One region of the Micromonospora sp. M61 genome, then DNA from elsewhere that is predicted to be linked to it. Evidence: riboswitches for the same ligand, from Rfam matches in the RefSeq annotation. Region 1 holds a riboswitch; the other holds the start of a gene.
What was found. A riboswitch is a leader RNA that binds a small molecule or an ion and turns the genes downstream of it on or off. The one in region 1 is predicted to bind cyclic di-AMP.

Region 1 (4,899 bases):
CCGCTCGAGGTCGTGCACATGAAGGGCGAGGGCACCTTCGAGTACGAGGCGCTGCTGTTCCTGCCCAGCCACGCCCCGCTCGACCTGTTCTCCCCGCAGGGCCGCCGCGGTGTCCAGCTCTACGTCAAGCGCGTCTTCATCATGGACGACTGCGAGGCGCTGGTCCCGACCTACCTGCGCTTCGTCAAGGGCGTGGTCGACGCGCACGACCTGTCGCTGAACATCTCCCGCGAGATCCTCCAGCAGGACCGGCAGATCCAGATCGTCCGCCGTCGCCTGGTGAAGAAGATCCTCGCCACGGTCAAGGACCTCAAGGCCAACCACGCCGAGAGGTACCGCACCTTCTGGACCGAGTTCGGCGCGGTGGTCAAGGAAGGGCTGATCGACGACACCGACAACCGCGACACCCTGCTGGACCTCCTGTCGGTCGCCTCCACCCACGACCCCGCCGAGCCCACCGACCTGGCCGGCTACGTCTCACGGATGAAGGACGGCCAGAGCGACATCTGGTACGCCACCGGCGAGTCCCGGGCCGCCATCGAGAACTCGCCGCACCTGGAGGCGTTCCGGGCCAAGGGCCACGAGGTGCTGCTGCTCACCGACCAGGTCGACGAGGTGTGGGTCGAGCGGGTCGGCGCGTACGACGGTCGGCCGCTGCGGTCCATCGCCAAGGGCGAGATCGACCTGGACACCGACGAGGAGAAGCAGCAGGCCGAGGCCGAGCGCGAGCAGCAGCGGCAGGAGTTCGCCGCCCTGCTCGACTGGCTGGGCACCACCCTGACCGACAGCGTCCGGGAGGTGCGTCTGTCGTCGCGGCTGACCACCTCGCCGGCCTGCGTCGTCGGCGACGCCCACGACCTCACGCCGACCCTGGAGAAGATGTACCGGGCGATGGGGCACGAGATTCCCCCGACCAAGCGGATCCTGGAGATCAACCCCGGTCACCCGCTGGTGTCCGGGCTGCGCAAGGCCCACGAGCAGGGCAGCGACCAGGCCGCCCTGACCGAGACCGCCGAGCTGCTCTACGGCCTGGCGGTGCTCGCCGAGGGCGGTGAGCTGACCGACCCGGCCCGCTTCACCCGGACGCTCGCCGACCGGCTGGCGCGCACCCTGTAGCTGGCGTACCCCGTCAAGCGGCGGGCTTCCCGGGTCACCGGGTGGCCCGCCGCCAGCGGTGGCCGGCTACCAGCGGTTCCAGTGGGCGAACCCGTCCGCGTCGGCCCGCGGACCGGGCTTGAAATCGGTGCCCAGGGTGTACGCCACCGGCGTGAGCGCCACCTGCACGACGGTGTCGTAGGGGATGCCGAGCAGGTCTGCCATCTCCCTTTCGTAGCTGAGATGGCTCGTGGTCCACGCGGTGCCGAGCCCGCGTTCCCGGGCGGCCAGCATGAAGCTCCAGAGCGCCGGGATGACCGAACCCCAGGCCCCGGCCTGCCCGCGCACGCTGGCCAGCTCGGCGCGGGACTCGACCCGCAGGCAGGGGATGAGCAGCAGCGGCACCTCGTGCAGGTGATCCGCCAGGTGTTGCAGGCTGCCGGCGATCCGGCCCCACTGCTCGGAGGCGAAGTCCATCCGGCTGAAGGCCGGCCCGGTGCCGCCCGACGCGGGTGGCGGTGCCATCAGCCCGAGTCGCCACAGTCGGGCGACGGCGGCCCGGGTCTGCGGATCCTCGACGAAGATGAAGTCCCAGCGTTGCCTGTTGCGGCCGCTGGGGGCCTGAAGCGCGATGCGCAGGCAGTCCTCGATCACGTCGCGGGGGACCGGGCGTCCCAGGTCGAGACGCTTGCGGACGGCGCGGGTCGTGCTCAGGACCTCGTCGGCGGACAGGCCCAGTGTGCGCGGCCCGCTCTGCCCGGCCGGTCTGGTGTCGCTCATGCGGGAACTCCCACTCGTTCGGTCAGGTCGAGGTTGGCGATGACCGCGGGAAGGAGCCCGGGAAAGCGGTCATTGATGTCGTCCGCGCGCAGTTCGTGTCTGCGGAAGCTGCCGTTGGGCGTGACGCGGAGGACGCCGGCTGCCCGCAGCACCTTCAGGTGATGCGACAGCGTGGACATGCTCACCTCGGACAACGCGTCGAACTTCCCGCAGACGACCCCACCGGCCTGCGCCAACTGTCGTACGACACTCAGGCGCACCGGGTCGGCGAGGGCGCCGAGCACGGTGGCGAGGTCGACCGAGGCGAGATCGGGATGATGCAGGGCTCTCATGGACGCCATGCTAGCTTTGATTTCGTGATTTCGAAAATCGTCCAAATGATGAGCGGAGCACGGTCATGCCGGTCGACACAGTGATCTTCAGCGGGGAGGGCCCGCACGCCGATCCCTGGCACCCGTTGTCCGAGACCAGCGCGGCGATCGCCAAGCTCGTCGGCGACGCGGGCCCGGTGGCGATCGTGACCACCGTCGACCAACTCGCGGCCGCACTCGACGGCGCCCGCCTCCTGGTGGTGAACGCCAGCGCCGACCGCACGGCCCCGATCCCGCAGGACGAGGAGTTCGGCCGCGTCCTCGACGCCTTCCTGGCCCGTGGCGGCAGCCTGCTCGCCACGCACAGCGCGACGATCGCGTTTCCCCAGCTCGCGACCTGGCGGTCCACGGTCGGCGCCGCCTGGGACCACGGTCGGACCTTCCACCCGCCGATCGGAACCAGCCTCATCCGACGCACCGACATCGAGCACCCGATCACTACCGGTCTCGTGGACTTCGAGGTGCACGACGAGCGCTACACCGACCTGGAGTTGCTCGACGGCGTCGACGTCGAGACTCTCTACGTCCACGACGAGGGCGGCGACACCCACCCGCTCGTCTGGGCGCGCACGGCCGGGAGCAGCCGGATCGTCTACAACGCACTCGGTCACGACGCCCGGTCGTACGAGTCGCCGGGGCACGTCGAGCTGCTGCGGCGCATCGTGCTCTGGCTCCGTCACCGCATCTGATCCGCAACGGTCCACGGTGGTCACTGCACACTGACCACCCGCCCGCAACCGCTGCGAGTGACGCCCCGCGTACCCCGGTGAAGAACTTCACAGGGGTTGGGCGATAGTCACCGACCGTGCCTAACGTCGGTCGGGTTCGCCACTGCGGACACCACGGCCGGCAACGCCAAATCCTGCCCCCGGTCGGTGGAACCCAGTCACCCGGGCAGGAGCGGGGGACCCAAACGTTCCTCGGTGCACGTCACCTCGGGGTGAAGCCGCCATCGTGCGGCCGGGCTCCTCGGCCCGAACCCGACAGCTCACCTCGCCGGCGTGGAGGAAGTTCACATGACGTCTGTCTACACGCCCCGTCACCGACGGGTCACCACCCGCCGTCTCGCCGTCGGCACCCTGGCCGTCGGTGCGGTCACCGGTGCTGTCGCCCTCTTCGGCCCGGCCGCCCCCGCGCAGGCCGCGGTCAACTGGGACGCGATCGCCAAGTGCGAGTCCGGCGGTAACTGGAAGATCAACACCGGCAACGGCTACTACGGTGGCCTGCAGTTCTCCCAGAGCACCTGGGCCGGCTACGGTGGCAAGAAGTACGCCGCCCGTGCCGACCTGGCCAGCCGCGGCGAGCAGATCGCCATCGCCGAGAAGGTGCTCGACGGGCAGGGCATCGGCGCGTGGCCGACCTGCGGCAAGAAGGGCGGCTCGTCCGGCGGCTCCGCCACGAAGCCGTCGACGAAGTCCACGCAGAAGCCCACCGCGAAGTCCACGGCGAAGCCCACCGAGCAGCAGGAGCGGCCCTCGCGGCGGGAGCAGCCGGCGACCCGCAACCACGAGCGCACCGCGCCGACCACGGGCGGCCAGACGTACCTGGTCAAGCCGGGCGACACCCTGTCGGAGATCGCCGACAGCCACCGGGTGACCGGCGGTTGGCAGGCGCTCTACGAGCACAACCGGCAGCTGATCGGGGCCGACCCGGGCCTGATCTTCCCGGGTCAGCGGCTCAGCCTCTGACGGTCTTCCCGCGTCAGCGGCTCAGCCTCTGACGGATGACACACGAACGCTCGGCCGGGTCACCGGCCGAGCGTTCGTACGTGTGGTGCGATCAGCCCGAGCGCCCGTACCCCGGGGGAAGCCGTCACGCCGCGGAGGCGGATGCCTTCGACCCTCGGTGCGACGCGACCGGGCCGGCGTTCCAGCCCCAGCGGGGCGCCGGTGCGCTGCCCTCCCCGGACCAGCCCGTGCCGCCCTCCTCGTTGTCGCCGCCGTCGGTGGTCATCTCGACCGGGGCGGGTGTGCTGCGGGCCAGTCGCATCGACTGCTCCGCGCCGGCGCGGGCCGCGCACGGCCAGGACTGCCCGGCGCACTGAAGGTTGCGGCACTGACCCTCGTCGTCCGGCTCGTGGGCGCTCAGCACGTCGATCGCCAGTTGCCAGAGCAGCGGGTCGGTTACGTCGTGCGGCCGCTCGGCAGTGCGACTCGGCCGGTTGCTGGTGTCGTCGTCGGACATTGTGGGTCCCCCCTTGTCAGGCTGTACCCCACAAGGGTCACCCGTCAGCCGCCGGTTAAACCGCCGACCTGCTGTGATGTGTCTCCGGTCGCAGCGGTCGCCGGGACGCCGCACGCAGATCGGTCAATCCGGCAGCAGCGGCATCTCGACGCCCGGCTCCCGGCCGAGCAGGACCGCTCGGGTCAGCGCCGCTGAGCCGAACCGGTCGCGGACCGCGTCCACCGCAGCGTCCAACTCAGCGCCCGGATCGCGGTGAAACGGCAGCTCCGGTTGCACGGGGTTGTCGTCCAGGTTGCCCACTGAGACACCGATCAGTGTGACACCACGACGATCGATCTCGGTCAGCGCGGCTCGCAGCAACGCGCGCGCGGCGGCGAGCAGCGGCGTCGTGTCGGCGGTCGCCTTGCCGATGGTGTGCGAGCGAGTGGCCCGGGTGTAGTCGCCGAAGCGCAGCCGCAACACCACGGTG
Region 2 (4,899 bases), on a different contig from region 1:
CCCGGCTATCTGCTGGCGCACGACTCGCGCACCCTGGAGCTGGCCCGATACTTCGACATCCCGCACCGGTTGTTGCGCGATGCGCCGGCCGACGTCGACGCTGCCCAACTCTATGCGGAAGCCGACTACACGGCCCTGAACGAGGGCCACAAGGAGCGCTTCGCACGGATCACCGCGTTCCTCGCCAAGCACGACCTCGGCCTCTCGTTCGCCGACGGAGACAGCGCCACCCGCTTCGACGAGCAGGTCCGCCAGACCGTCTACCCACCTGCGGTCCGGCCGGTCTCCGCCTACTCTCCCGAGGAGTTGCTGACGCGCATCCAGTGGCTGCGGGACGAAACCCGGACGCTCCAGACAGAGGTCAATACCCTCCACGCGCGGTCACTGCGCGTGCGGGTCAAGCAGGCCGTCGCCGGCCGGGTCCGCCGGATGCTCGGAGCCAGGTGACCAGCCACCGCGTCCGCTTCATCCAGCTCACCCGCGTCGGTACGGGTCGAGCAGCGCCAGCACGGCAGCCGGGTCCTCCACGTGTGCGTTGTGGCCGAGACCGGGCAGCGTGACGACCGGTACGCCGTACGCCCTTAGCTGCTCGTCGGTGACCATCGGGTCGTGCTCGCCACGGGCCAGCACCACCGGCACGTCGGTCGCCGCCAGCAACGGGGCCAGGTCTGGCTCGCCGACGCCGAAGGCTGTCGGGTCCATGGCGAGGCGCCACCGGCCGTCGACCTGACGCAACCCGGCGTCCACCACCGGATGATCCGGCGGGACCAGGCCGACCAACCCGGAGACGCGCAGGTAGCGGCGGGCCGCCTCGGTGCGGCTGGCGAACCAGCTCACCGGGCGCGCGGCGAGCTCGGCCGCGCGGGTCAGCTCGTCGGGTGACCAGACCGCCTTGATGCCCAGCCCGACCACCGCTTCCACCGGCATCCCGGCGGCGCGGGCGGCCAACGCCAGGCCGACCACCCCGCCCAGCGAGTGCCCGAGCACGACGATCCGGTCGTCGGCGACCAGGCCGTGGGCGATCCGGCCGGCGAACCCATCAAAGGAGTACGACGGCAGCGGGGCCGACCAGCCGTGACCGGCAAGGTCCGGTGCCAGCCACCGCCCGGGCCAGTGCTGCTTCAGCAGTGGGGCCCAGGGCAGCCAGACGTCCCCGGTCGCCCCCATCCCGTGCAGCAGCAACAGGATCGGCCCACGGCCTGCCCGGCCACCTGATTCATCCACCACGGCCGCAGTCTCCCACGGTTCGCGACCAGGTACGAGGGTCGTCGATGCGGCGCAGGCCTGACCGCTCGGTGAAGACGCCGCGGGCGCCGGCCCCTTGTGGGGGACGGCGCCCGAAGCGGTCAACGTGCCTGGGTCAGGCGGAGTAGCCCCGGCTGGCGATCCAGTTGGCCAGGTCGATCGTGGTGATCCAGTACGACGGGTCGGCCGCGTTGGCCGAGTCGGCGATTCGCACGGTCCGGCCGTTGTCCTTGTAACCCACCACGGCGATGTAGTGCCCGCCGCCGTAGGAGTGCCAGCCGCCGTTGGTGTCGGTGGCGTCACCGACGACGTTGGCGACCACGCCACGGCCGTCGGTGATGGCCTTGACGACGTCAGCTTGGAGCTGGTCCATCTGGGCCGGGCTGGGCGCGCCGGCGAACATCCGGGTCCGGTACGGGGAGCCCTTCACCTCGGCGTTGAGCACCCGGGTGGTGTCCAGGGCCGAGTTGGTGCCCATCTCGGTGGTGCCCAACTCGGCGCCGAGCTCGTTCTGGGTGCGGTCGATTCCGGCGGCGCTGAGAGCGTTGCGGGTGGCAGCCGGGCCGCAGTTGTAGTACGTGTTCTGCGCCTCGTAGTCGTAGTCGAGCACCTTGGTCGCCGGCGGCTTCGGCCGCTCCGGCTTACGGGTCAGGTCCGGGTTGCTGCTGGCCTTGGCTGCGGGCGACGCGGCACTGGTGGCCGGCGCGGGGGCGGCGGTGGTCGGTGCGGTGCTGGCCGAGGGGGACGCATCGCGCGCCTCGCTGCGGGAGGCAGCGGTGTCGCTGCGCATCTCGGCGACAGTGGTCGCGGTGTGCTGGCTGGCCGGGGCGTCGTCGGCGCTGGTGACCAGGGCGCCGCTGGTGGTGGCGATGGCGAGGGCCGCGGCGGAGGCGACAACGATCTGGTACGGACGCTCGGTGGTGAGGCGGCGGAGCTGACGCTTCAGGGTGTGCTTCACGGGGTCCTCCACGGATCGGGGGGAGAGCGGCACACCGGGGCCGGACCGGCATCCGGGCAGGCGCCAGCGCGCGGACGATGGTCCGCGGATGGTGAACCGCTCAGGGGAACGCCCGGCGCGGCCGGGCGGTTAGGCGATGACCCGGGGGGTCAGCTCACCGTCACTGGACGAATGAGCGGGGGCACCGCTACGCCGTGGAGGCGAAGGAACAACCGAGGGGTGGAAAGGTGCTGCACGAGGATGGAACTCCTTCCGACACCGCCTACCGGGTTAGCTGACGGATTCGGGCGGGAAGATCGCCCTACCGCGGGCCGTGGCTCGCGGATTCACCCCGGACTTACTGATGGGTCCCCGGTTCGTAGATCACGATTGAGCGGGTCGGCGCGGCGTCGCCTCTTGCGAACGGTTACCGCACCGGACGGGACGACAGTACTGGCCGGCTCTCACCCTGCCAAGCCGGGTTCACCTGCGTAAACCCCAATCGGCGCGACAATTTCTGCGCGTATTGCCGATGACGTGACTCGATGGGACAAGCGGTTACGGTGACGCCAACGGGCGACAACCGGACAGGTCGCCGATTATGCGGCCACAATCACGGGGACAATCGAGCCAATCGTGCCCGACGCCCGATTCGCCATTGACATGACCGGGCTCACATAACGGATCGGGCTCAACCCGCGCGAGCCGGGCGCCAACGTGCCACGAGGGCGGGACGGAACGCCCGGGTAGCCGCCCGGCGGGCGGGTACCGGGTTCGGCCGCAGCCGGGCCGCTGCCGCGTACGCCTCCTCGGCGAGAGTGCGGGCCGACTCGGCGGCCAGTTCCGCGTCCCGCCAGGCGGCCCGCTCCCGGGTGGCTGCGGCCTGGTAGTCGGCCAGCCTCGCGTCCCGGATCGCCCGGCTCAGCAGCACCTCCTGCTCGACCGGGTGCCGCCGGGGATCCCAACCGTGCCGGTGCCCGAACACGTCGCCGAACTGCGCCATGGTCAGGTCGCCCCGCCAGTGCGCCGCCGCCGCCGCGCGATGCAGGTAGCGCTCCCGGGAGGCGTACTCGGCGGGGGTGCGGGGGGTATGCGGGGTGGGCAGCGCCCCGGCCCCCGCGAAGCGACGCGCCGCCGCGTCCGCCTCGTCGTAACCGCCCCAGGCCCGCTCCATCTCCTCCTGAGCGGTCAGCCAGGAAGCCCGTCGCCGCCGGGCGTTCTGCCCCGCGCCGGCCGCGGCGACGGCCACTTCCTCGGCGTACCGGCGCAGGTCGACGGCCTCGGCCTCAGCCAACTCCCGGGCGGTGGGCGCCGCCGGGGCCGGGTCGTCCGTTGGCCGGTCCCGCTCGGGGCGGGCGGCCAGCACGACGAGTACGCCCAGTGCCAGCAGGAACAGGGCTGACCAGATGGCGGCGGCCTGCGGCACCTCGGTCACGAACTGGTAGAAGACGACGGTCTCCATGGTCGGCACCTCGGGGAGAGAACAATGCGGTGGGAGCCCCACCGGCCACCGGGCCACGGTGGGCCACGGATCGGCGAGGTGCGGGACGGGTGGATCGACAGGGCGCGGCGACGGGACGCTCGTCCCGGTGGATCAGCGCCCGGGTGGAGCCCGGGGCGCCCAGCTCCTCGGACCGTCCACGAGGGGCAGCCGTTCAGACCTGGCCGCGCACACCAGCGGCACTCCGGCCACCACGGCCGGGTGCGAGTCGACTGAGCAGACCGGGAAGGCCTTCTCGGCGGCTCCCTCAGCGACCGCAGGGGCCGCGTGCACGGTCGGCGTCGGCGCGGCGGTCGGCGTTGCCGCGGCGGTCGGCGTTGGCGCGGCGGCCGAGGCCGGGCCTGCGCCAAGCGCCAGGGCCGCGACGACGGCGAGGCTGGTCAGCACCCGTGTCGCCCAGCGCGCCACCCACCACAGGGGACAGGTGAACGCGACCGGAAGCACGCCCCCACGCTACCGTCACGCCGGGCCGGGCGCATCGACCACGGGCGTGTCGGCGTACGCCGCGCCGACCGCGCCGACCGCGCTGACCAGTGCGGACGCCTCAGCGCAAGTCGACGTACGTCGATCGACTGCTGGCCTGCTCGACGTCGCCGACGGCAGCTTCGCCGGCCTGGGCCTGGGTCCCGACGGCATCGGCGGTGCGGTCTTCGCGGCCGTTGACTTCAATACTGGCGGTGCGTTGCTGAGGGACGGCCACCTGGCGGGCCGGGCGGCGTGGAGCGAGCCGGCGCATCATCGGGGTCTCGACGAAGCGGTGCAGCAGCCCGGCGAGGACCAGGTTCACCAGTAGGAAGCCGAGCACCGCGACGGGGCCACGCCAGCCCTGGAAGCCCGTCCCCCAGTCACCGCTCCAGCGCAGCACGCTCGTCATCACCAGCACGTGCACCAGGTAGAAGGCGAAGGAGACCTCGCCGAGCCAGACCACCGGTCGGGACCGCCATGGGGAACGCTTACCTCGGACGTCCGCGTCCGCGGCGGCAGTGATCACCAGCAGATACGCCACCGCGAGCAGCGTGGTCCACAGCTCGGCGCGAATCCATTCTGCCGCTGCCACCCAGGTGGCCAGGAAGATCACGCTGGCTGCGGTCAGCCCCGGGCCCCGCCAGAGGCCACGGCGCATCAGCTCGGCCGCCACCGCGCCCATCCAGAACTCCAGCGACCGTACGGGCGGGAAGATCTGCGTGAACCACCAGCGGCTCGCCTCCGGCACCAG

Region 2: linked by a shared signal. The riboswitch ahead of KBX34_RS11680 (C39 family peptidase) and the one ahead of KBX34_RS27495 (transglycosylase family protein) in region 1 are both predicted to bind cyclic di-AMP.

The regions. Positions count from the first base shown of each region.
Region 1 covers NZ_JAGPYA010000063.1:30,703-35,601, forward strand. Annotated here, with positions in the region: gene htpG (molecular chaperone HtpG) at 1-1,116, shown strand, start outside; gene KBX34_RS27480 (nitroreductase family protein) at 1,183-1,875, opposite strand; gene KBX34_RS27485 (helix-turn-helix transcriptional regulator) at 1,872-2,207, opposite strand; gene KBX34_RS27490 (ThuA domain-containing protein) at 2,273-2,935, shown strand; cyclic di-AMP (ydaO/yuaA leader) riboswitch at 3,090-3,262, shown strand; gene KBX34_RS27495 (transglycosylase family protein) at 3,263-3,934, shown strand; gene KBX34_RS27500 (hypothetical protein) at 4,059-4,430, opposite strand; gene dinB (DNA polymerase IV) at 4,554-4,899, opposite strand, start outside.
Region 2 covers NZ_JAGPYA010000016.1:392-5,290, forward strand. Annotated here, with positions in the region: partial or broken gene KBX34_RS11670 (polysaccharide pyruvyl transferase family protein) at 1-447, shown strand, start outside; gene KBX34_RS11675 (alpha/beta fold hydrolase) at 475-1,227, opposite strand; gene KBX34_RS11680 (C39 family peptidase) at 1,361-2,215, opposite strand; cyclic di-AMP (ydaO/yuaA leader) riboswitch at 2,448-2,589, opposite strand; gene KBX34_RS11685 (hypothetical protein) at 2,874-3,644, opposite strand; gene KBX34_RS11690 (hypothetical protein) at 3,777-4,127, opposite strand; gene KBX34_RS11695 (acyltransferase) at 4,228-4,899, opposite strand, start outside.